DNA from 2 places in the Dactylosporangium sp. NPDC048998 genome. Region 1 is predicted to be linked to the other one. Evidence: riboswitches for the same ligand, from Rfam matches in the RefSeq annotation. Region 1 holds a riboswitch; the other holds the start of a gene.

Region 1 (10,819 bases):
GCGGCGCCGACCTCGGGCAGTTGCACGAACACGATGTCGCCCAGGGAGTCCTGCGCGAAATGCGTGATGCCGACCTTGAACGTGGCCTCGCCGGCGGGGGCGAGCCACTCGTGTTCGGCGGTGTACCGCAGATCCTCGGGAATCACGTCGCGTCCTTCTTCGTCAGGCGGGCTTGGCGTACTGCAACGCACCGGCAGTGTGCAACGCGGTCACGTGCACCGGATCCGCTTCGCGCACGGAAACCGTACCGCCGTGCTGGCGAACACTGTCCACGACCCCTCCCGGGATGTTCAGCGCCGTCCGCATGGTGTCCGGACCTCCGATGACGGTGATCGTATATGGCGCGGCGAGCGTCGTCCCGTCGACCACGAGGCGGCCCCCTTCCGGGCCGTCCACGAAGTACGTCGAAGCGACGATGCGCACCGCCGACCCGCCCGCCCCGGCGATCTGCATCGCCTCGGCGCCGGCGCCGCGCAGCTCCTCGATGGCGTCGAGGACCGTTTCGGACTTTATAGCGTCGGTACCCTGCATGAGGTCGATCTGCAGCCCCGGCCCCTCGGCCGGCAGGGTGCCCGCGAGGATCCCCAGCTCGTCGGCGCGCTTGCGGGCGTCGGCGAGCGCGGCGTCGCGGCCCTGCGCGCCCGAGTCGAGCTGCCGCTGCGTGTCCTCGAGGTCGCTGATCTCGCCGCGCAGCCGCTCCTGCTGGGCGTCGAGGTCGGAGAGGATCCGCACGAGGTCCTCCGGCCGGGCGGAGGACAGCTCGGCGTCGGACCCGCCCGCGTTGAACTGCACCGCCACGGCGAAGCCGAGCAGCGCGACCAGGACGGCGATGACGAGGTTGGCCGGCTTCTTCACGGCTGGGCACTCCGCACGGTCAGGCCCGGAAGAGGTGACGCCGGATCGCCGCCACGTTGCCGAAGATCCGCACGCCGAGCACGACCACCACCCCGGTGGAGAGCTGCCCGCCGACCCCGAGCTTGTCGCCGAGGTACACGATCAGCGCCGCCACCAGCACGTTGGACACGAACGACACGACGAACTGCTTGTCGTCGAAGATGCCGTCGAGCTTGGCCCGGACCCCGCCGAACACCGCGTCGAGCGCCGCGACCACGGCGATCGGCAGGTACGGCGCCAGCCCCAGCGGCACGGTCGGCTCGAGGAAGATTCCGGCCGCAACCCCGATGGCCAGGGCGATCACGGCGATCATCGCGTTGGACCTCCAGAGGGAGAGGGCGAGGGAGTTCTGGCGTACCGCAGCGGCGGCTCGGCGGCCGCGGCGAGGGTCAGCTTCGTGCGCTTCTTCACGCTGAACTGCATCCGGTACTCGTCGACGTACCGCTTGAAGCGCTTCGCGGTGACGGACCGGCCGAAGGTGTCGGCGATGTCCGGCGGCCCGATCGCGGTGACCTCGTAGGGGCTGGTGACCGGCCGGAAGTCGACCAGGATCACGCCGCCGGCGGTCCGGATCGTGCTCGTCGCCGTCAGGCGCTGCCCGTTCACCGCCACCGCCTCGGCGCCGTTCTGCCACAGCCCGTTGGTGATGTCCTGCAGATCGCGGTCGAGCACCAGGCCGAGGTTCTCGTCGGCGGTACGGCCGGTCACCGGGTCGACCTGCGCCGGCGCGTCGACGACGCGCACCGCGACCCCGTCGCCGGTGACCTTGCTCGTGCCGGTCCCGGCCGCGAGGTTGCGCAACCGCGACGCGTTGTCGCCGTCGGCGAGCGCGGCGTCGCGGGCCTGGTCGACCTGGGCGCGCAGCTCGGCGGCGCGCCGCTGCAGGTCGTCGGCGGTGCGCTGGCGCGAGCGGACGTCGGCGACCAGGTCGTCGCGGGCCTTCGTGGTGCTTGGCGCGGCGGCGACCACCTGGTGGTAGGCGACGGCGAACAGGAAGCCGATGGCGAGCGTCGCCGCGGCCGTCAGCCAGCGCCCGGACGGTGGCGGTGCCGCGCCACCGCGACGGGCCGCCGCGGCGGCGTACCCGGGGTCGAGCGGGTTGCGGAACAGCTCGCCGAGCAGATCGTCGCGGCGCGGCGAGGTCACGCGCCCTCCTCGCTTCGCTCGTCGGTTGCGTGACCTGAAGGCTGAGCCAGCCGGTGCCCGGCCCCTCCGCCCAGTCTGGCTCGATGAGGCTTCGCGAGGATCGACCCAGACCAGGCGCCGCCCAGTCTGGCTCGATGAGGCTTCGCGAGGATCGACCCAGACCAGGCGCCGCTTCGCTCCGGGCCGGTCACGGAACCCCGGCGGCCGTGGCGCGTCCGGCGCGCACGTGGATGGCCGCCTGGATGAAGTAGAAGACGGCGGCGACCCAGTACAGCACGATGCCCCACCACAGCAGGGCCCAGCCGCTGGGCTGCGCCCACGGCCGCGCCGCCTCGCTGAAGTGCGCCAGCAGCATCATCGGGAAGCCCATGAGCAGGATCGCGGTGGCGGTCTTGCCCACGTAGTGCACCGGCGGCGGCCCGTGGCCGAGGATCCGCAGCACGACCAGGCACAGCACCATCACGGCCTCGCGGGCGAGCAGCGCGATCGTGAACCACCACGGCACGACGTGCTCGAACGTCAGCGCGAACAGCGTGGCCAGGATGTACAGCCGGTCGGCGAGCGGGTCGAGCAGCTCGCCCAGCCGGCTGACCTGCTTGAGCCGCCGCGCGGCGAACCCGTCCACCCAGTCGCTCAGCCCGCCGACGGCGAGCACGGCGACCGCCCAGCCCGTCGCGTCGGTGGCGAGGAACAGGTACAGGAACAATGGCACGCCGAGCAGGCGCATGAAGCTGATGAGGTTCGGGACGGTGAGCACCGGCCCGAGACCCTGCCGGTCTGCCACGCCGGGAATGCTAACAGTCCACACGGGTGACCCCGTGCAGGCGCGGCGGGCCGGGGCGGTAGCGTCCGGCGGCATGAGGCGGACCGCTGCCGTTGTAGCCGTTTTGGTACTGCAGGGATGCTCGCCTTCCGCGCCGAAGCCGCCGGCCACAACGCCTTCGGCGGACGCCTCCGCGCTCCCGGCGGCCCAGGGTGCCCTCGGCGCGGCCCCGTCGGGCTCGGCCTCGCCAACCGCCGCCGCACCGTGCACCGTCTTCCCGGCCGACAACGTCTGGCACGCCGATGTCTCCAAGCTGCCGGTCCACCGCGACTCCGCCGCCTGGGTGGCCAGCATCGGCGCGGCGGCGCACGCCCACCCCGACTTCGGCGCCGGCCTGATCGACGGCGCCCCGTTCGGCATCCCGGTCACCGCCGTCCCCACCGGCCAGGCGAAGGTCAAGGTCACGTTCTCCTACGCCGGCGAGAGCGACCCCGGCCCGTACCCGATCCCGCGCAACGCCCGCATCGAGGGCGGCGCCGCCGCCGGCGGCGACCGGCACGTGATCCTGCAGGACAGCGCGGCGTGCAAGGCGTACGAGCTGTTCGACGCCCACCCCAACCCCGACGGCTCGTGGCGGGCCGGCTCCGGCGCCGTCTACGACCTGCGCGGCAACGCCCTGCGCAAGGCCGGCTGGACGTCGGCGGACGCGGCCGGCCTGCCGATCCTGCCGGGCCTGCCGCGCGCCGACGAGGCCGCCGCGGGCCGGATCGACCACGCCATCCGGTTCACCGCGCCGAAGACCCGCAAGTCGTACGTCTGGCCGGCCCGCCACGCCGCCTCCGACGCCACCGATGCGAGCCTGCCGCCGATGGGCGCGCGGTTCCGCCTCAAGGCGTCGGTGGACATCTCGAAGTACCCGCCGCAGGCGCGCGCGGTCGCCCAGGCCCTGAAGACGTACGGCGCGATCCTGGCCGACAACGGTTCGCCCTGGTACTTCTCGGGGACGCAGGACGACCGGTGGAGCAACAACCAGCTCGACGCCCTCAAGGCCCTGAAGGGCTCCGACTTCGAGGCCGTCGACGCGTCCCTGCTGATGATCGACCCCAACTCGGCCCGCTGCCGCCCGTGACGCTCGGGCGACGCTACCTGAGCAGGGCGAGCGTGAAGTCGCCCGCCTGCGGGTGATAGCCGTGGTCGATGACCCACCGGTCGGTCAGCGCGGCGGCGAAGCGGGCCGCCACGGCCGGGTCCACGTAGAGCTCGTCCGGGGCCTTGGCGGCCTCGGGGCGCTGGGCGCTGAGGAAGTTCACGGCCACCGCCCGCCGGGAAATGTCGTACATGTGTTCTAAGATAGTGAGGTAGTAGAGGGGGTCTTCCGGGTCGGCGAACTGGAAGATGCCGCTCGCGAAGACGTAGTCGTAGCGGCCCTCGGGGGCGTGGCCCTGAGCCAGCAGGGCGACGTTCGGGGCGCCGCGGGACGTGGCCAGCTCGACCATGCGCGGGTCGAGGTCCACGCCGGTGTAGTCGACGGGGAGGTTCATGGAGCGGTTCACGGAGCGCAGGTGGAAGTAGAGGTCGGCGGGGCCGCAGCCCCAGTCGAGGACTGAGCCGCCGCGGTAGGCGGCCGCGCGCAGCAGGGCCTCGAAGCGCACGCGCTGCAGCTCGGCGCTGCCCCAGCCCGCGATGTTCCACGTCGGGCCGTCCAGTCCGGCGTGGAACGCGGTAATGGCGTCCGCGCGGGACCCGGCCGGCGCGGCGACGGCCGGCGTGGGGGTGTGCGGCCCGGGGGCGTACTGGGGCGGGCGGTCGTCCATGCCGCTGGTGCTGTTCGCGTCGTCGGTCCCGTTCGTGGCTTCAGCGCCGATGGTGCTGTCGGTGCCGTTTGCGTCGCCGATTCCGTTCGTGCCGTCTGCGTCGTTACTGCCGTTGGTTTCGCCGGTGCCGTTCGTGCTGTCGGTTGCGCTCAAACTGCCGCCTCCGTCCAGGCTCGGGCGAGGATCTCGTCGACCGTCTCGGCGCCTGGCCGATCCGCGGGGTCCGGTGCCGCAGGGCGTCGTCCAGGGCCTCCACGGTCCAGTCGGTGTAGGCGGTCTTCGCGCGGGCTGACTCGCGGGCGTCGGCGCCGAGCCGGCCACCCGCGGCACCCGCACCGACGGGGCCCCGGCCATCGCCGCCCCCGCCGCGTTCCTGCACGCGAACGACCGTATCCGGGCGCCGGCGGGTGCGGCGATGCGGGGGCGTGTCAGCGGCGCAGGCGGGTGCGGATGACGAGGTCGTTGAGGGCCGGGCCGGCGGACGGGGTGGCCGGGAGCTTCGAGGCGTCGCGGGCGGCCTCCAGCTCGGCGGTCAGGCGCGCCACGTCGGCGGCCAGGGTCTCCGGGTCCACCAGGTCCGGCGGCAGCGCGTGGTGCTCGCCGGCCCGCTTGGCCTCGATCAGGCCGGGGACGTACGGGAGGGTGTTGAGCACCCGTAGGTCCGCCTCCACCTCGCCGGTGCGCATCAGGTGGAGGCCGGTGTGCAGCACGCGCAGGGTGTAGAGGGCCGGCTTCAGCTCGCCGGTCTTGAGGTACAGCTGCCACTGGCCCGCGGCGAAGCCCAGGTAGTGGCGGGCGTGCTCGGGGGTCAGGCAATGCGGCGCGAGCGCCCTGAGCTCCTCGTGCAGCGGGGAGGTGCGCACGAGCAGGGGCGAGAGCAACTGCTCCAGGACGTACCCGTTGGGTTTGAGCAGCAGGCGGACGAACTTGGCGAGCTCCTGGCTGACCACGTCCAGCTCCATGCCCTCGCGGACGCCGCCCGACTCGACCGTCTGCGGGCCCGTCGTCAGGCCCACCACCTCGTCGAGGGGCAGGACGTGGCAGGCGCGCAGGTCGAGGTCCGAGTCGACGGACGCGAAGCCGTACAGGTGGGCGCCGCTCACCGTGGCGAAGACGAGCGGGTAGGGGTGTTCGTCGGCCACGTCGCCCGCCCACGGCGGCACGTCGTCCATGTCGTCAAGGACCGGCAGCGGCGGCGGGGCGGGCACGTGCGGTACCGATGCTGGTACCGATGCACGGGCCCGCAGCTCCACCAGGAACTCCTCGACCGCCGGGCGGTCCGGCTCCTCCGGCAGGGTGGAGGCGGACTCCGCGCGCCGCAGCTCGGCGGACAGCGAGGCGGCCAGGGCCTCGAACTCCTCCCAGGTGAGCTCGCCGCGGCGGATGGCGAGCAGCTCGTCGCGGACGGCGGAGACGTCGACCAGGACCTCGCCGGTGCGCAGCACGTGGGCCCCGGCGCGCAGCAGGCGGGCCATGTGCATCGCCTGCTTCCAGCGCACCTCGCCGGTCTTCGCGCGGGCCGCGGTGAGCTTGGCCAGCTGGTCGCGGGCGTAGTCGCCGTAGGTGCGGGCGGCCCGGCGCGACAGGAACGCCGGGCGCAGGTCGAGCAGGGCCCGGCCGGCGTCGGTGACCCGCTCGACAAGCGGGGAGGACAGGCACTCCCAGACCGTCGGGTTGGCGGCCAGCGCGAGCGTGCAGACGCGCTCGACCTCCCACGAGAACTGCTCCGGCAGCGGGCCCTCGATGTGCGCTGGCGGTTTGTCCAGGCGCCAGAACAGCGGGGTCGGCGCCTGGAAGACGCCGCGGCGGTCGGTGTCGGAGTCCGGTCCGTCGAGGCCGTAGGCGCGGGAGCCGACGACGGCGGAGTAGATCGTGTGCGACGCCACGATGGTCAGGTCCTGCACAGGAGGTAGGGTAGGCGGGCCGGCAATACCCGCGCGGGAGAGACCACCGTTGACCAACGGACGGCGGCGCCGAAGGGGCAACTCCTCCCCGGAACCTCTCAGGCAAAAGGACCGCGACGGGTTGGCACCTCTGGAGTCTGCGACAGAGGGGGAGGAGCGCATCGCATCGCCCCTGTCCCGCGAGACCCAGAGAGTGTGGCTATGACGAGTTTCGCCGCGCGGCACATCGGCCCCTCCGCCGACGACCAGGCCCGCATGCTCAAGGCCGTCGGATACGAGTCGGTCGAGGATCTCATGACCGCCGCGATCCCCGGCTCGATCCGCTGGCACAAGCCGCTCGAGCTGCCGCCGGCGGCGTCGGAGGCGCAGGTGCTCGCGGAGCTGCGCGCGCTCGCCTCGGCCAACCGGCCGCTCGTGTCGATGATCGGCCTGGGCTACCACGGCACGCACACGCCGCCGGTGATCGTGCGCAACGTGCTCGAGGACCCGTCGTGGTACACGGCGTACACGCCGTACCAGCCGGAGATCAGCCAGGGGCGGCTCGAGGCGCTGCTGAACTTCCAGACGGTCGTGGCCGACCTGACCGGGCTGCCGGTCGCCGGGGCGTCGCTGCTGGACGAGGCCACCGCCGCGGCCGAGGCGATGACCCTCGCCCGCCGTTCGTCCAGGGTCAAGTCCGAGGTGTACGTCGTGGACGCCGACGTGCTGCCGCAGACCCTCGCCGTGATCCGGACCCGGGCCGAGCCGATCGGCATCGAGGTGCGCGTCCTCGACCTCGCGGTGCAGGAGCTGCCGGCCGAGTTCTTCGGGCTGCACCTGCAGTATCCGGGCGCCTCCGGGGCGGTCCGCGACCACGAGGCCCTCGTCGCGCGGGCCCACGAGCGGGGCGCGATCGTCACCGTCGCCGCCGACCTGCTGGCGCTGTGCGTGCTGCGCGAGCCCGGCGCGATCGGCGCCGACGTCGCCGTCGGCAGCGCCCAGCGCTTCGGTGTGCCGATGGGCTTCGGCGGCCCGCACGCCGGGTACATCTCGGTCCGCCAGGGCCTGGAGCGCACGCTGCCCGGCCGGCTCGTCGGCGTGTCGAAGGACGCCGGCGGCGCGTCCGCCTACCGGCTTGCGCTGCAGACGCGCGAGCAGCACATCCGCCGGGAGAAGGCGACCAGCAACATCTGCACCGCGCAGGTGCTGCTCGCGGTGACCGCGAGCATGTACGCGGTGTACCACGGCCCGGACGGGCTGCGCGCCATCGCCGCCCGCACCCACGACATGGCCGTCCGGCTCGCCGCGGGCCTGCGCGCCGGCGGGGTCGCCACCGAGCACCTCGCGTTCTTCGACACCGTCACCGCCGTCGTGCCGGGCCAGGCCGGGCCGGTCGTCGAGGCCGCCGCCGCGCGGGGGATCAACCTGCGCCTCGTCGATGCCGACCGGGTCGCCATCGCCTGCGACGAGACCACCACGTTCGACCACCTGCGCGACGTGCTCGCCGCGTTCGGGCTGTCCCACGCGGACGTGACCGAGCTGGACAACGCCGACGCGGTGCCGGCCGGGCTGCGCCGCGCGTCGGCGTACCTGACCCACCCGGTGTTCTCCAGCCACCGGTCGGAGACGGCGATGCTGCGATACCTGCGCAAGCTCTCCGACAAGGACTACGCGCTCGACCGGGGCATGATCCCGCTGGGGTCGTGCACGATGAAGCTCAACGCGACGACCGAGATGGAGCCGATCACCTGGCCCGAGTTCGCCGACGTGCACCCGTTCGCGCCGGCGTCGCAGACCCAGGGGTACCGCCGGCTGATCGGCGACCTCGAGCGCTGGCTGGCCGAGGTGACCGGCTACGACGCCGTGAGCCTGCAGCCCAACGCCGGATCGCAGGGCGAGCTGGCCGGGCTGCTGGCGATCCGGGCCTACCACCTGGACCGCGGCGACACCGGGCGGGACGTGTGCCTGATCCCGTCCAGCGCACACGGCACCAACGCCGCCAGCGCCGTGATGGCCGGCATGCGGGTCGCCGTCGTCGCCTGCGACGAGCTCGGCAACGTCGACCTGGGCGACCTGGACAAGAAGATCGAGCAGCACCGCGAGCGGCTCGCCGCGATCATGGTGACGTACCCGTCGACGCACGGCGTGTACGAGACCGGCATCGCCGACCTGTGCGCGAAGGTGCACGAGGCCGGCGGGCAGGTCTACGTCGACGGTGCCAACCTCAACGCGCTGCTCGGCTACGCCAAGCCGGGCAAGTTCGGCGCCGACGTGTCGCACCTCAACCTGCACAAGACGTTCTGCATCCCGCACGGCGGCGGCGGCCCCGGTGTCGGGCCGGTGGCGGTGCGCTCGCACCTGGCGAAGTACCTGCCGTCGCACCCGTTTCTGGCGGCCGACGCGCCGGTCGGGCCGGTCTCGGCCGCGCCGTGGGGCTCCGCCGGGATCCTGCCGATCCCGTGGGCGTACCTGCGGCTGATGGGCCCGGAGGGGCTGAGCCGGGCGACGGCGACCGCGGTGCTGGCGGCCAACTACGTGGCGGCCCGGCTGCGCGAGCACTACCCGGTGCTCTACAGCGGCGCGGAGCACCTCGTCGCGCACGAGTGCATCCTGGACCTGCGCGGGATCACCAGGGCGAGCGGCGTGACCGTCGCCGACGTCGCGAAGCGGCTCATCGACTACGGCTTCCACGCCCCGACCATGTCGTTCCCGGTCGCCGGCACCCTCATGGTCGAGCCGACCGAGAGCGAGGACCTGGGCGAGCTGGACCGCTTCTGCGACGCGATGATCGCGATCAAGGGGGAGATCGACCGGGTCGCGGCGGGCGAGTGGCCCGCCGCGGACAACCCGCTCGTGAACGCGCCGCACACGGCGGCGGCGGTCACGGCCGACGAGTGGGAGCACGCATATCCGCGGTCGGTGGCGGCCTACCCCAGCGCGGCCGCGCGGGAGGCCAAGTACTGGCCGCCGGTGCGCAGGATCGACGACAGCTACGGCGACCGGAACCTGGTGTGCGCGTGCCCGCCCACCTCCGCGTACGAAGAGTGACGGGCTCGTGACTACGGAGCGTTACGCTACGCGGCGCTGACGAGTGTGTGAGGAGCCGGACCCCGGTGCGGCTCAATCACGCTGCAATCGGGCAGAAGCTCCCCGGTGTCCTCAAAGACGATCACGCCGTTGCAAAGGAGGCTCCACCCCTGTTCGGGGTGGCTCGCCGTGATCTTGGCGGCCTCTCGGTCGACGTCGGCGGCGGAGGGGCAGGATGGCTGGTGCTGGCAGAGCATCGGGGGTCTCCGATTGAGAGATTCAGTTAAGGCCTGTGTGGTTCTTCACATGACCAGTGATGCACGCTACTACGGCCAACGACACTATTCCGAACATGTGACGGCACAACTTGGGGATAATCCACCCTTCGTATGAGCACACTAGGGCCGGTTGTCGGGTATGAGCCCGGGATTGTGGATCTTCACTCTCCCGGGTTACCCGACGTGTGTCGTTCGCGCGTCTGGGAGCGCTCCCGGCTGGAATGGTACGCCCGGGACGGCGGCGATCCACTTCAATTGCTCACCGCTTTCGCGGAGTCACACGGAGTACCGGTCGGGGATTTAGCTTCGTCACGGAAAGTAATTGACGCCTCCGTTTGTGGGATCGCGGTGCTGCTGTCGCCACCCTCCGTGACACCCTCCCCGGCCGCCTCGGTGCCCGACCTCGTCGCGGTGGCCTACGCGCACGGCGACCTGGCCCCCTCTGTGCGGGACGGCTTCCCCGAAACCATGGCCGGAACGCGGCCCGGCACTGTCGGAAACTGGACACCGAGCTGGAGCCCCGCCGGGCACGCCGCCGCGGTCGAGGAGGTGCGGGCCGCGATCGCCCGCGGCGACGTGTACGTCGTGAACCTCGTCGGCCACGCCAGCGCCCCGTTCGGCGGCGACCCGGCACCGGCCCTCGCCCGCGTGGCGGCCCTGCCCGGCGCGCGGTATGGCGGCGTCCTGCGCGGCGAGCGCTGGTGGCTGGCGTCGGCCTCGCCGGAGACCCTCGTCGCGGTCTCGGGCGGCCGGGCGGTCACCCGCCCGATCAAGGGCACCCGCCCCGCCACCGCCGAGGGCCGCGCCGAGCTGCTCGCCTCGGTCAAGGAGCGGGCCGAGCACGTGATGATCGTCGACCTGGAGCGCAACGACCTCGGCCGGGTCGCCCGGGTCGGCTCGGTGCGCGTCGACGAGCTGTTCGCGATCCGCCGCTGGTCCGGGCTGTGGCAGGCCGAGTCGACGGTCAGCGCGCGGCTCGCCCCGGGGGTCGGCCTCGCGGAGCTGCTCGCCGCG
Region 2 (10,819 bases), on a different contig from region 1:
AGCTGGTGGTGAGCGCCGCGTACAACGCCCAGGACCCGGCCGCGGTGCTCGGGACGCTCGACGCGAACGCCGCACTGCTGGCCGCCGCGTTCGGCGCGCTCGGCCCGCGGGAGCTGGACCGGGTCGGCCTCTACCCGTGGCCGGAGCCGGTCGAGCGCACCCTGCTGTGGCTCGGCCGGCACACCGTCCACGAGGGCGAGCACCACCTCATGGACATCCGACGCATGAACTGACCACGGGACCGCCCGCGGCCCGCGGGGCCAGATAGCACGGCGATCACCGAACTGGCAGGACGAGGACGGTGCTCATCGCTCCGATCCACGGGAGGCCGGAGTGACTGTCGCGGATCACCACGATCCTGCGGCCGTCCGGTGCCAACGCCGGGTCGATGAGCCGCTCGGCGGCAATCCTTCGCACTGGCCGACCCGGGTCGGCAAGCCAGAGGCCCTCCTGCCCGTTGCGTTCTCCGCTGATCACGAATCGCCCGGAAGAGTGCGTAGCGAAGCTGTGAATGGTCGTAAAGCCCTCCACGACCGGCACGGACGTGCTCGTCGACCGATCCCAGCGGCAGATCGCCTGGCCTGACGTGACCTGGGTGCTTGGCGAGCATGACGCGGCGACGAAGTGCAGAACGTCCTCGGGCCGGGCGGCTGGAAGGCGGCTGCGTTACAGGAAGCGGCGGGCGCTGGCGGCCTTTGCCACGGCGTCCGACAGGGCCGCGGCGACCTCGTCGATCGTCGTGGCGGTCACGCGCGTCCGAGGGATCGACAGGCTGATCGCGTCCGCGGCCGGGTCGCGCGTCGGGACCGTCCGGGCCACGCACACGATGCCCTCGGTGTTCTCCTCCCGGTCCACCGCGTAGCCGCGCTCCCGGATCGCGGCCAGTTCGGCCCGCAGCGCGGCGCGGTCGGTGATCGTGTGCGGCGTCAGGGCCGGCAGCGGGTCGGGGAGCAGGGCGTCGACCTCGGCATCGGGGCGGGCCGCGAGCAGGGCCTTGCCCAGGGCCGTCGCGTGCGCGGGCAGGCGGCGGCCGATCGCGGAGTACAGGCGCAGCGGGTGCACGGACTCGCGCTTGGCCACGTACGTGATGTCGGCGCCGTCCAGGCGGCCCAGGTGTGTCGTCTCACCGAAGCGCGCGGCCAGGTCGTCCAGGATGCCGGCGAGCAGGCCCACCGTGTCGTCGGCGTCCAGGTACGCCGCGCCGACCTGCAGCGCGCGCAGGCCCAGGCGGAAGCGGGTCTCCTCGGCCTCGATCCAGCCGCGCGCGGCCATCGTGCGCAGGATGCCGTGCAGGCTGCTCTTCGGGATGTCGAGCAGCCGGGTCAGCTCGGACAGGGTCGACGGTCCGGCGGCGGCGAGGGCCTCGAGGATGTCGAGCGTCCGGTCGGCGGACTTGACAGGGTTGGTCACGGGGCTCCCATGCACTAGGGTCACATACGTGACCGACGTTCAACATACTGAACATACCCCCATTGTCGAAGTCATCGCCGCCGGGAAGATCGTTCCGGTGGTCGTGCTCGAGGAGGCCGCCCTCGCTGGGCGGCTCGCCGACGCCCTCGTCGAGGGCGGGCTGCACTGTGCCGAGGTGACGTTCCGCACCGCCGCCGCGGCCGACGCCATCCGGGGCATGGCCGAGCGGCCCGGCATGCTCGTGGGCGCGGGCACCGTGCTCACCGCCGCGCAGGTCGACCGGGCCGTCGACGCCGGCGCCCGGTTCGCCGTCAGCCCGGGCTTCAGCGCCGCCGTCGTGGAGCGCTGCGCCGAGCACGGCGTGCCGGTGTTCCCCGGCGTCGCCTCGCCCAGCGAGATCATGCAGGCCCTGGACGCCGGCCTGGACACCGTGAAGTTCTTCCCCGCCGAGCAGCTCGGTGGCGTACCGATGGTGAAGGCCCTGTCCGCCCCCTTCCGCTCGGTGCGGTTCATCCCCACCGGCGGCGTCAACGCCGGCAACGTCGCCGACTACCTGGCCCTGCCCTCGGTCCTGGCGGTCGGCGGCACCTGGATGGTCGCGCCCGACCTGCTCGCCGCGCGCGACTGGGACGCCGTCACCAGCCGCACCAGGACCGCATTGGAGAAGATCGCATGATCACCGTCCGTCCGGCGGCCGAGTGCCGCTACGACCTGGTCTCGCTCGGGGAGGTCATGCTCCGGCTCGACCCGGGCGAGGGGCGGATCCGCACCGCCCGGCAGTTCCGCGCGTGGGAGGGCGGCGGGGAGTACAACGTCGCCCGCGGGCTGCGCCGCTGCTTCGGCCTGCGCACCGGGCTCGTCAGCGCGTTCGCGGACAACGACGTCGGCCGGCTGCTGGAGGACCTGATCCTGCAGGGCGGGGTCGACACGACGTTCGTGCGATGGGTGCGGTACGACGGGATCGGCCGCACGGTCCGCAACGGCCTGAACTTCACCGAGCGCGGCTTCGGCGTGCGCGGCGCCGTCGGCGTCTCCGACCGCGGCCACACCGCCGCCGGGCAGCTGCGCGCCGGCGACGTGGACTGGGAGCACCTCTTCGGCGAGCTCGGCGTGCGCTGGCTGCACACCGGCGGCATCTACGCGGCGCTGTCGGAGACCACCCCGGACACGATCGAGGCCTGCCTGACCGCGGCCCGCCGGCACGGCACCGTGATCTCCTACGACCTCAACTACCGGCCCAGCCTGTGGAAGGCGATCGGCGGCCAGGAGCGCGCGCGGGAGGTCAACCGCCGCCTCGCCGGCTACGTCGACGTGATGATCGGCAACGAGGAGGACTTCACCGCCTGCCTCGGCCTCGAGGTGCCGGACACGGACATCCACGCCGGGGCGATCGAAGCCGCCAACTTCCGCACGATGATCTCGGCGGCGGTCGAGGCGTACCCGAACTTCCAGGTCGTCGCGACCACCCTGCGCGGCGTGCACACGGCGACGGTCAACGACTGGGGCGCCATCGCCTGGGCCGACGGGGACTTCGCCGAGGCGACGCACCGGCCCGGCCTGGAGATCCTCGACCGGGTCGGCGGCGGCGACAGCTTCGCCTCCGGACTGATCTACGGCCTGATGACCTTCGGCGACCTCAAGACCGCGGTGGAGTACGGCGCGGCGCATGGCGCGCTCGCCATGACCACGCCGGGTGACACGTCGATGGCCAGCCTGAAGGAGGTCGAGGCGCTGGTCGCCGGGGCCGGCGCCCGTGTCCGACGCTGACCTGACAAGATCTCACAAAAATCGAACATTTACATCGTTAGAACCAACGCGTACGTTCGGGATCCATCGTGATCGCTCAGTATGCGGAGGTTGAGATGCGAGGACGACGCCCGCTCGCCGCGACGGCCACAGTCGTCGCGGCGCTGCTCGGGACGCTGTTCGTGGTGAGCGCCCCGGCGCACGCCGAGTCCAACGGCGGGGTGCGCATCCTGCCGCTCGGCGACTCGATCACCGACGGGTTCAACGTGCCGGGCGGGTACCGCATCAACCTGTGGCGCGCCCTCGCCGACGCCGGGCACCCGGTCGACTTCGTCGGCTCGCAGTTCAACGGCCCCGCCGACCTGCCCGACCACGACCACGAGGGCCATCCCGGCTGGCGCATCGACCAGGTCGACGCGAACGCGGCCGGCTGGGTCGCCACGACCGCGCCCCGCAGCGTGCTCGTCCACCTCGGCACCAACGACGTCGTGCAGAACTACGACCTGGCCGGCGCACCGGCCCGGCTGTCCGCGCTGATCGACCACGTGCGCGCCGCGGCGCCCGCCGCCGACGTCTTCGTCGCCTCGATCATCCCGCTGTCCGACCCCGCCCGCGAGGCGAACGCGAACGCCTTCAACGCCACCATCCCCGGCATCGTGGCGGGCAAGGGCGCCCGCGTGCACTTCGTCGACATGCACGCCGCGCTGGGCACCGGAGACCTCGCCGACGGCGTGCACCCGACCCGGGCCGGGTACGACAAGATGGCCGCCCGCTGGGCCGCCGCCCTCGCCGCGGTGCCCGGCTCGGCCGGCGACGACGGCGCGCCCACGACCCTGCCGAGCGGCTCGTACGTCTCGCTGCGCGCCACCACCGCCTGCTGCACCAACCGCTACGCCCGCCATCAGAACGGCCTCGGCTACACCGAGGTGGTCACCGCCGGTAGCGACCAGCTGCTCAAGCAGGACGCCACCTGGCGGGTCGGGCCCGGCTTGGCCGGCGTGGCCGGCGGCTGCTACAGCCTGCAGTCGCGCAACTATCCCGGCTACTACCTGCGCCACCAGAACGGCCGGGTGCGCATCAGCGCCGACGACGGCACCGCCCTCATGCGCGCCGACGCCACCTGGTGCGCCCGCACCGCCCCCGGCGGCGTGCGGCTGGCCTCGTGGAACTACCCCGGGGCGTACCTGCGCCACATCAACGCGGAGCTGTGGCTGGCCACGCCCGGCGGCACGGCCGCACAGGACAACGCCGCGAGCCTCGTGCCGGACATCACCTGGTCGGTCGAGGCGCCGTGGGCACCCTGAACGCCGCTTGACGGGGCCGCGCGCGGGCCGTACGGTCGCCGCGACAACCGCATATCGCGCCGCATGAACCGCGACGGGAGAGTCCCCAGCACTGGGGCGCCGAAGGAGCAACTCCTCCCCGGGAATCTCTCAGGCCCACGTACCGCCGCGGACAGGCGACTCTGAAAAGCCGGGACGCCGCGTCCCGCGCCCACGGTGCAAACCGCCGCACGCCGGCGGTGAAGCTCTCAGGCAATCGATGACAGAGCGGGGAGGTCCACCCAGTCCGCGACCAGGGAGCCTCTCGCGATGACCCTCAGCGCCTTCGACCTGTACTCGGTCGGCATCGGCCCGTCCTCCTCACACACCGTCGGCCCGATGCGCGCCGCCCGCCGGTTCGTCGACCGGCTGGCCGGCGAGGGCCTCCTGCCGCGGGTCGGCCGGATCAAGGCCGAGCTGTTCGGCTCGCTCGGCGCCACCGGCCACGGCCACGGCTCGCCCGCCGCGGTGGTCCTCGGCCTCGAGGGCGCCGAGCCGTCGACCGTGGACACCGACACGACGGCCGACCGGGTCGCGGCGGTGCGCGCCTCCGGCCGCATCGGCCTGCTCGACGGCGCCCGGACCATCCCGTTCGACCTCGACGCCGACCTCGTCCTGCACCGCCGCCGCTCGCTGCCCGAGCACCCCAACGGGATGCGCTTCCACGCCTGGACGGCCGCGGGCGAGCCCCTCGACACGCGCACGTACTTCTCCGTCGGCGGGGGCTTCGTCACCGGCCCCGACGGCGGGATCGCCGCCGACGAGACGCCGGTGAAGTTCCCGTTCGCCACCGGTGCCGAGCTGCTTGCGCACTGCGCGGCCGAGGGCCTGTCCATCAGCGACGTCATGCTCGCCAACGAACAGGCCTGGCGCAGCGAGGCGGCGATCCGCGCGGAACTGCTGCACATCTGGGCGGTCATGCGGGCCTGCGTCGACCGCGGCTGCACCCGGCCCGAGGGCGTGCTGCCGGGCGGCCTCAAGGTCCGCCGCCGGGCACCGGCGCTCTATGCCGACTTATCCGAAATTTCGGATAAGTCGGACCCGCTGCGCGTCCTCGACTGGGTCAATCTCTACGCCCTCGCCGTCAACGAGGAGAACGCGTCCGGCGGGCGGGTCGTCACCGCGCCCACCAACGGCGCGGCCGGGATCATCCCGGCGGTACTGCACTACTACACGCGGTTCGTGCCCGGCACCCCTGAGGACAAGGCCGACGGCGTGGTGCGGTTCCTGCTCGCCGCCGCGGCCGTCGGCATCATCATCAAGGGCAACGCGTCGATCTCCGGCGCCGAGGTCGGCTGCCAGGGCGAGGTCGGCTCCGCCTGTGCGATGGCCGCCGCCGGGCTGTGCGAGGTGCTCGGCGGCGACCCGCGGCAGGTCGAGAACGCCGCCGAGATCGGCCTCGAGCACAACCTCGGGCTGACCTGCGACCCCGTCGGCGGGCTGGTGCAGATCCCGTGCATCGAGCGCAACGCGATCGCGAGCGTCAAGGCGATCAGCGCGGCGCGGCTCGCCCTCAACGGCGACGGGGCGCACCATGTCACGCTCGACAAGGCCGTGCGCACCATGCGGGAGACCGGGCGGGACATGTCGGTGAAGTACAAGGAGACGGCCCGCGGCGGGCTGGCGGTGACCGTCATCGAGTGCTGACCCGGGTCGGCGCCGCCCCGCCACCGCAGGCCTGAGAAGCTGTCGTCATGGCGCAGGGCGTGGTGGCGAGGATCGGGCGGTTCTGTTTCCGGCACCGGTGGCCGGTGATCGGCGCCTGGCTGGTCGTCGTCGTGCTCGGCGGCCTCACGTTCGGGCCGGTGTTCGGCGCCATCGCGGACGCGAGCAACCCCAAGCACGTCGAGGCGATCGACGGGCTGGACGCCGTGGCGACCGGCAACGACTCCAGCGGTACCGTCATCGGGCTCGTCTCCGGCGTGGACCCGGACGCCGCCGCGGTCCGCACCACGGTCCTCGCCGCCGCGGACGACGCCGGCCGGGTCGCCGGCGTGCGCGGGGTCGCCACGCCCTACTCGGTGAACGGCCAGCAGGTCCCGGCCTCCCCGGCCTACCTTGCCAACGACGGGCGCGGGCTGCTCGTGGTCGTGACGCTGGCGAAGCTGGACCGCGGCGAGCGCGACGACACCGTCGAGCAGCTGCGCACCCGCCTGCACCGGCTCGACGACGCGCTTTCCGCCGCGGGTGTACCGCAGGCCACGGTCGAGGTCGGCGGCAACCCGGTGCTCAACGCCGAGATGCGCGCGGCCCAGAAAGCCGACCTCGGCCGCGCCGAGGCGATCTCGCTGCCACTGACCCTCGTCGTGCTCGTGTTCGTCTTCGGCGGGCTGGTCGCGGCCGGGCTGCCGGTCCTCGCCGCGTTCGTGTCCGTCGCCGCGGCGATGCCCCTGCTGTGGGTGTTCTCGCGCGTCACCGATCTGGACCAGAACGTCGTCACCGTCGTCACCCTGCTCGGGCTCGGCCTGTCGATCGACTACGGGCTGCTGCTCGTCGCGCGGTACCGCGAGGAGGTCGCCGCCGGCTTCGAGCCCCAGGAGGCGGTCGGGCGCGCCTGGGCCACGGCCGGCCGCACGATCTTCTTCAGCGCGCTGACCGTCGCCGCCGCGCTGTCCGGGCTCATGATGTTCTCGGTCCACCAGCTCGGCGCGCTCGGCGCCGGCGGCGTGTCGATCGCGGTCGTGGCCATGCTCGCCGCGCTCACCTTCACCAGCGCGCTGATCGGCGTGCTGCACAAGCGGATCCGCCCGTCCGGGCGCGCTGCCGGGCGCGGCGCCCGCACCCCGGTCCGGCCCGGCGGCGACGAGCGCGGGTTCTTCGCCGGGCTGTCCCGGGCCGTGCAGCGCCGCCCGGTCCTCATCGCGCTCGGTACCGCCGCGCTGCTGCTCGCCGCCGGCTCGCCGCTGCTGGGCGCCACGATCAAGCTGCCGCACCTGGAGGGCGTGCCGCGCAGTGTCGAGGCGGCCCGGGTCGCCGACGAGCTCGCCGCGCGGTTCGGCCGCGCCTACCAGCCGGTGGTGACCGTCGTGGCCCGCACGGACGCCGCGCACCTCGACGCGTACGCCTCGAAGTGGGCCTCCGACCCGGCCGTCGCGGGCCTGCAGCCCGCCAAGCCGGCCGGCCCCGGCGTGGCCACCGTCGACCTCGTGCTGCGCGGCGGCTCGCAGGACGACGCGGCGCAGGGCCTGGTGCACCGCCTGCGCGCCGACCGGCCGGCGGGCGTGCAGTCCTGGGTCGTCGGCGAAGCCGCCACGCTGATCGACCTGGTCGGCCTGATCACCGACGACCTCCCGGCGGCCGTGACCGTCACCCTCGTCGCGATGGTGCTGCTGCTGTTCGCGATGACCGGCTCCCTGGTGGTACCGCTGAAGGCCATCCTGGCCAACGTGGTCTCCCTCGGCGCCACGTTCGGCGTGATGGTCGCCGTCTTCGAGCACGGCTGGGGCTCCGGGGTCCTGCACACGCTCACCGTCGGCGGCCTCGACCCGTTCGTCGTCGTGATCGTGTTCGCCTTCGCGTTCGGCCTGTCCATGGACTACGAGGTGTTCCTGCTCGGCCGGATCAAAGAGTATGTCGAGCGCGGCGACGACACCGACGCCGCCGTGCGCCGCGGCCTGCAGCACACCGGCCGGATCATCACCTCGGCCGCGCTGCTCATGGTCGTCGTCTTCGGCTGCTTCGCCGCCGCCGATCTCGGCACGATCGAGCAGGTCGGCGTGGGCCTGCTCACCGCCGTGGTCATCGACGCGAGCGTGGTGCGCTGCCTGCTGGTGCCGGCGACGATGACGCTGCTCGGGCGCTGGAACTGGTGGGCGCCCGGCCCGCTGCGCCGGCTGCACGAGCGCATCGGGCTGCGCGAGCACGCCCTGCCGGAGCCCGCGCAGGAGCGCGACCGGGAGCCCGTCGCCGTCGACTAGCGCCGGGTGTGGTGCGAAGGTCGCCCCTCTTGCCACACCCGGAGGTCGTCGTGCCGGCGATACCGGATCGGGTCGCCGGCCGTGGGTCAGCGTGGCTCGTCGGCCTTCGGCAAGCGCATGCCACGCTCGGCCATGATCTGGCGGACGTGGTTCGGGTAGTTGGTGATGATGCCGTCGATGCCCATGTCCATGAGGGCCTCGATCGTGGCGGGGTCGTCGCAGGTCCACGGGATGACCTTCAGGTTCCGGGCGTGCGCCTCCGACACCATCGCCTCGTCGACGTAGAAGCGGAAGCCCGGGTTGCCGATCTTGCCGTCCTGCGGGAAGCCGTACACCGGCGAAAGCGCCGTGACACCCGGGATGGCGGCGGCGGCCTTCACGAAGTCGCCGCCGAAGTCGTCGGCGTCGAGCCCGCCCAGCCACGGCGAGGCGCCCGGCTTGCCCACCTGGAGGAAGTCGTAGTTGGTCAGCGCCACCAGCGGCCACTTCGGCGCGAGCTGGTGCATGACCTTCAGCGCGCCCCAATCGAAGGACTGGATGGTGACCTGGTCCTCTATGGTTCGCCCGTGGACGCCAAGACTGATGAGCTGCGGGCCGCGCACGATGTGCTCGCGGCGTTCTATGCCGACCGCCTGGCCGGAGCTCTGGAGAGGATGCCCATCGAGCGGGCCGTGCTCAGCCTGTTCTGCGAACTGACCCTTGCCGCGGATCTGGGTCCCAGCGTGGGAGACATTGGTTGCGGGACCGGCCGACTCGCTCCCTACTTGGCCGCGCACGGTCTGTCCCCGCGTGGGATTGATCTCTCGCCTGAGATGGTCCGCGTGGCGCGGCGGGACTATCCGGACTTCGCCTTCGACGTTGCCGACCTGCGTGACCTGCCCTTCGAAGATGGCTCGCTGGCAGGGGTGATCTGCTGGTACTCGCTGATCTTCCTCGCGCCCGCCGATCGGGCGGTCGCCTTCGGTGAGCTGGCTCGTGTTGTCAAGCCGGGGGGCTATCTGGTGACCGCGTTCAAGGCTGGTGACGGCGCGGTCCGGCGGTCTGGCCGAAGCGCCGGTCTCGGCATCGAGTTCGATGCGTACTGGCTGTCGCCGGAAGAGATGGAGCGCCGGGTTACTGAGGCCGGATTCGCGACGGTGTTCTGGGCCGGTCGGCCCGCTGAGGAGCAGGAATCCACCCCACAGGGATACCTGCTTGCTCGGCGAACGTGAGGCCGGTCCGGCATTTAACGCTCACACAAACGCATGTTCGCTCACGAGAGCGCGAACTGTTGCCAGCCCCTCCGGCAGCGTGTGTAAAAGGTGGCTGCTATAGCCGCCACTTTTTACACACAGCCGCAGAGGCTCAGCCGGCCAGCAGGGACGAGACCTGGGGCGAGAACGTCGAGTGCAGCACCAGTGCCGCCCCGCCCACCACCGCCGCGTCGTCGCCCAGCGGGGACAGCGCCACGTCCACCCGCCGGATCCGCCGCGCGATGGCCCGCTCCCCCAGCGCAGCCACCACCGCCCGCTGGAACTGCGACTCCACGTGCCGGATCCCGTGCCCGCCCAGAATGATCAGCTCGACATCGACGATGTTCACCACGTTCACGGCCACCGTCGCGAGGTGCTCCGCGGCCCGCCCGATCACCCCAGCGGCGAGCTCGTCGCCCGCCGCGGCGGCCCGGCACAGCGCCCCGTGGTCCACAGTGGACGGTTCCCTCCGGAAGGCCTTCCGGAGAGCGCTCTCACCGCCGGCGGCCAGTCGGCGGTGCGCGTCGGCGACGAGCGCGGCCGGGTTGATGTAACTCTCGAGACAGCCCCGATTGCCACAGTAGCAGGCAGGACCACTCTCCGTAACCGACGTGTGCCCGAACTCGGCGGCGTTCATCGATCCGCCGCGGTGGACCTGGTGACCGAGCACCAGGCCGCCGCCGACGCCGGTGCCGAGGAAGAAGTACGCGAAGTTGGCCACCCCGCGGCCCGCGCCCGCCCACCGCTCGCCGATCGCCGCCGCCGTGGCGTCGTTGTCCAGCGTGACCGGCAGGCCGGTGGCGTCGGCGACCATCTGCTTGAGCGGTACCCGCGTCCAGTCCGACAGCTGCGGCGGCGAGATGACCTCGCCGAGCGACTGGTCGATCGGTCCGGGGGTGGCCAGGCCCACGCCCAGCACCCGGTCCCGGCCCACGCCCGCCTCGGCGAGCACCTCGTCCACCAGCCCGGCCATCGCCGCCGTGACGTCGGCCGGGTCGATGCCGGCGGGCGTCGGCCGCCGCGCCGTGACCAGCGGCCGGCCCAGTAGGTCGACTACCACGCAGGCCAGCTCGACGGGGTCGAAGTGCAGGCCCACGGCCCGCCCGGCGTCGGCGTTGATGCGCAGTACGGTGCGCGGCTTGCCGCCGCTGGACGAGCGGGCGCCGTCCTCGCGCACGATGCCCTCATCGAT

The links. A riboswitch is a leader RNA that binds a small molecule or an ion and turns the genes downstream of it on or off. The one in region 1 is predicted to bind glycine.
Region 2: it holds a riboswitch for glycine, as region 1 does, so the genes downstream of both, ACGFI8_RS42335 (L-serine ammonia-lyase) here and gcvP (aminomethyl-transferring glycine dehydrogenase) in region 1, are expected to answer to the same signal.

Annotation. Positions count from the first base shown of each region.
Region 1 covers NZ_JBICTV010000014.1:173,148-183,966, forward strand. Annotated here, with positions in the region: gene gcvH (glycine cleavage system protein GcvH) at 1-146, opposite strand, end outside; gene ACGFI8_RS28795 (DUF881 domain-containing protein) at 163-855, opposite strand; gene ACGFI8_RS28800 (small basic family protein) at 875-1,207, opposite strand; gene ACGFI8_RS28805 (DUF881 domain-containing protein) at 1,204-2,040, opposite strand; gene ACGFI8_RS28810 (CDP-alcohol phosphatidyltransferase family protein) at 2,228-2,824, opposite strand; gene ACGFI8_RS28815 (hypothetical protein) at 2,898-3,932, shown strand; gene ACGFI8_RS28820 (class I SAM-dependent methyltransferase) at 3,946-4,770, opposite strand; gene ACGFI8_RS28825 (DNA polymerase beta superfamily protein) at 5,046-5,789, opposite strand; partial or broken gene ACGFI8_RS28830 (DNA polymerase beta superfamily protein) at 5,859-6,512, opposite strand; glycine riboswitch at 6,546-6,645, shown strand; gene gcvP (aminomethyl-transferring glycine dehydrogenase) at 6,723-9,548, shown strand; gene ACGFI8_RS28840 (DUF5999 family protein) at 9,575-9,784, opposite strand; gene ACGFI8_RS28845 (chorismate-binding protein) at 9,917-10,819, shown strand, end outside.
Region 2 covers NZ_JBICTV010000040.1:29,056-39,874, forward strand. Annotated here, with positions in the region: gene ACGFI8_RS42305 (DinB family protein) at 1-233, shown strand, start outside; gene ACGFI8_RS42310 (hypothetical protein) at 277-540, opposite strand; gene ACGFI8_RS42315 (IclR family transcriptional regulator) at 667-1,410, opposite strand; gene eda (bifunctional 4-hydroxy-2-oxoglutarate aldolase/2-dehydro-3-deoxy-phosphogluconate aldolase) at 1,439-2,086, shown strand; gene ACGFI8_RS42325 (sugar kinase) at 2,083-3,177, shown strand; gene ACGFI8_RS42330 (AbfB domain-containing protein) at 3,273-4,460, shown strand; glycine riboswitch at 4,525-4,615, shown strand; gene ACGFI8_RS42335 (L-serine ammonia-lyase) at 4,749-6,125, shown strand; gene ACGFI8_RS42340 (MMPL family transporter) at 6,173-8,395, shown strand; gene ACGFI8_RS42345 (glycerophosphodiester phosphodiesterase) at 8,482-8,997, opposite strand; gene ACGFI8_RS42350 (class I SAM-dependent methyltransferase) at 8,962-9,606, shown strand; gene ACGFI8_RS42355 (ROK family transcriptional regulator) at 9,740-10,819, opposite strand, start outside.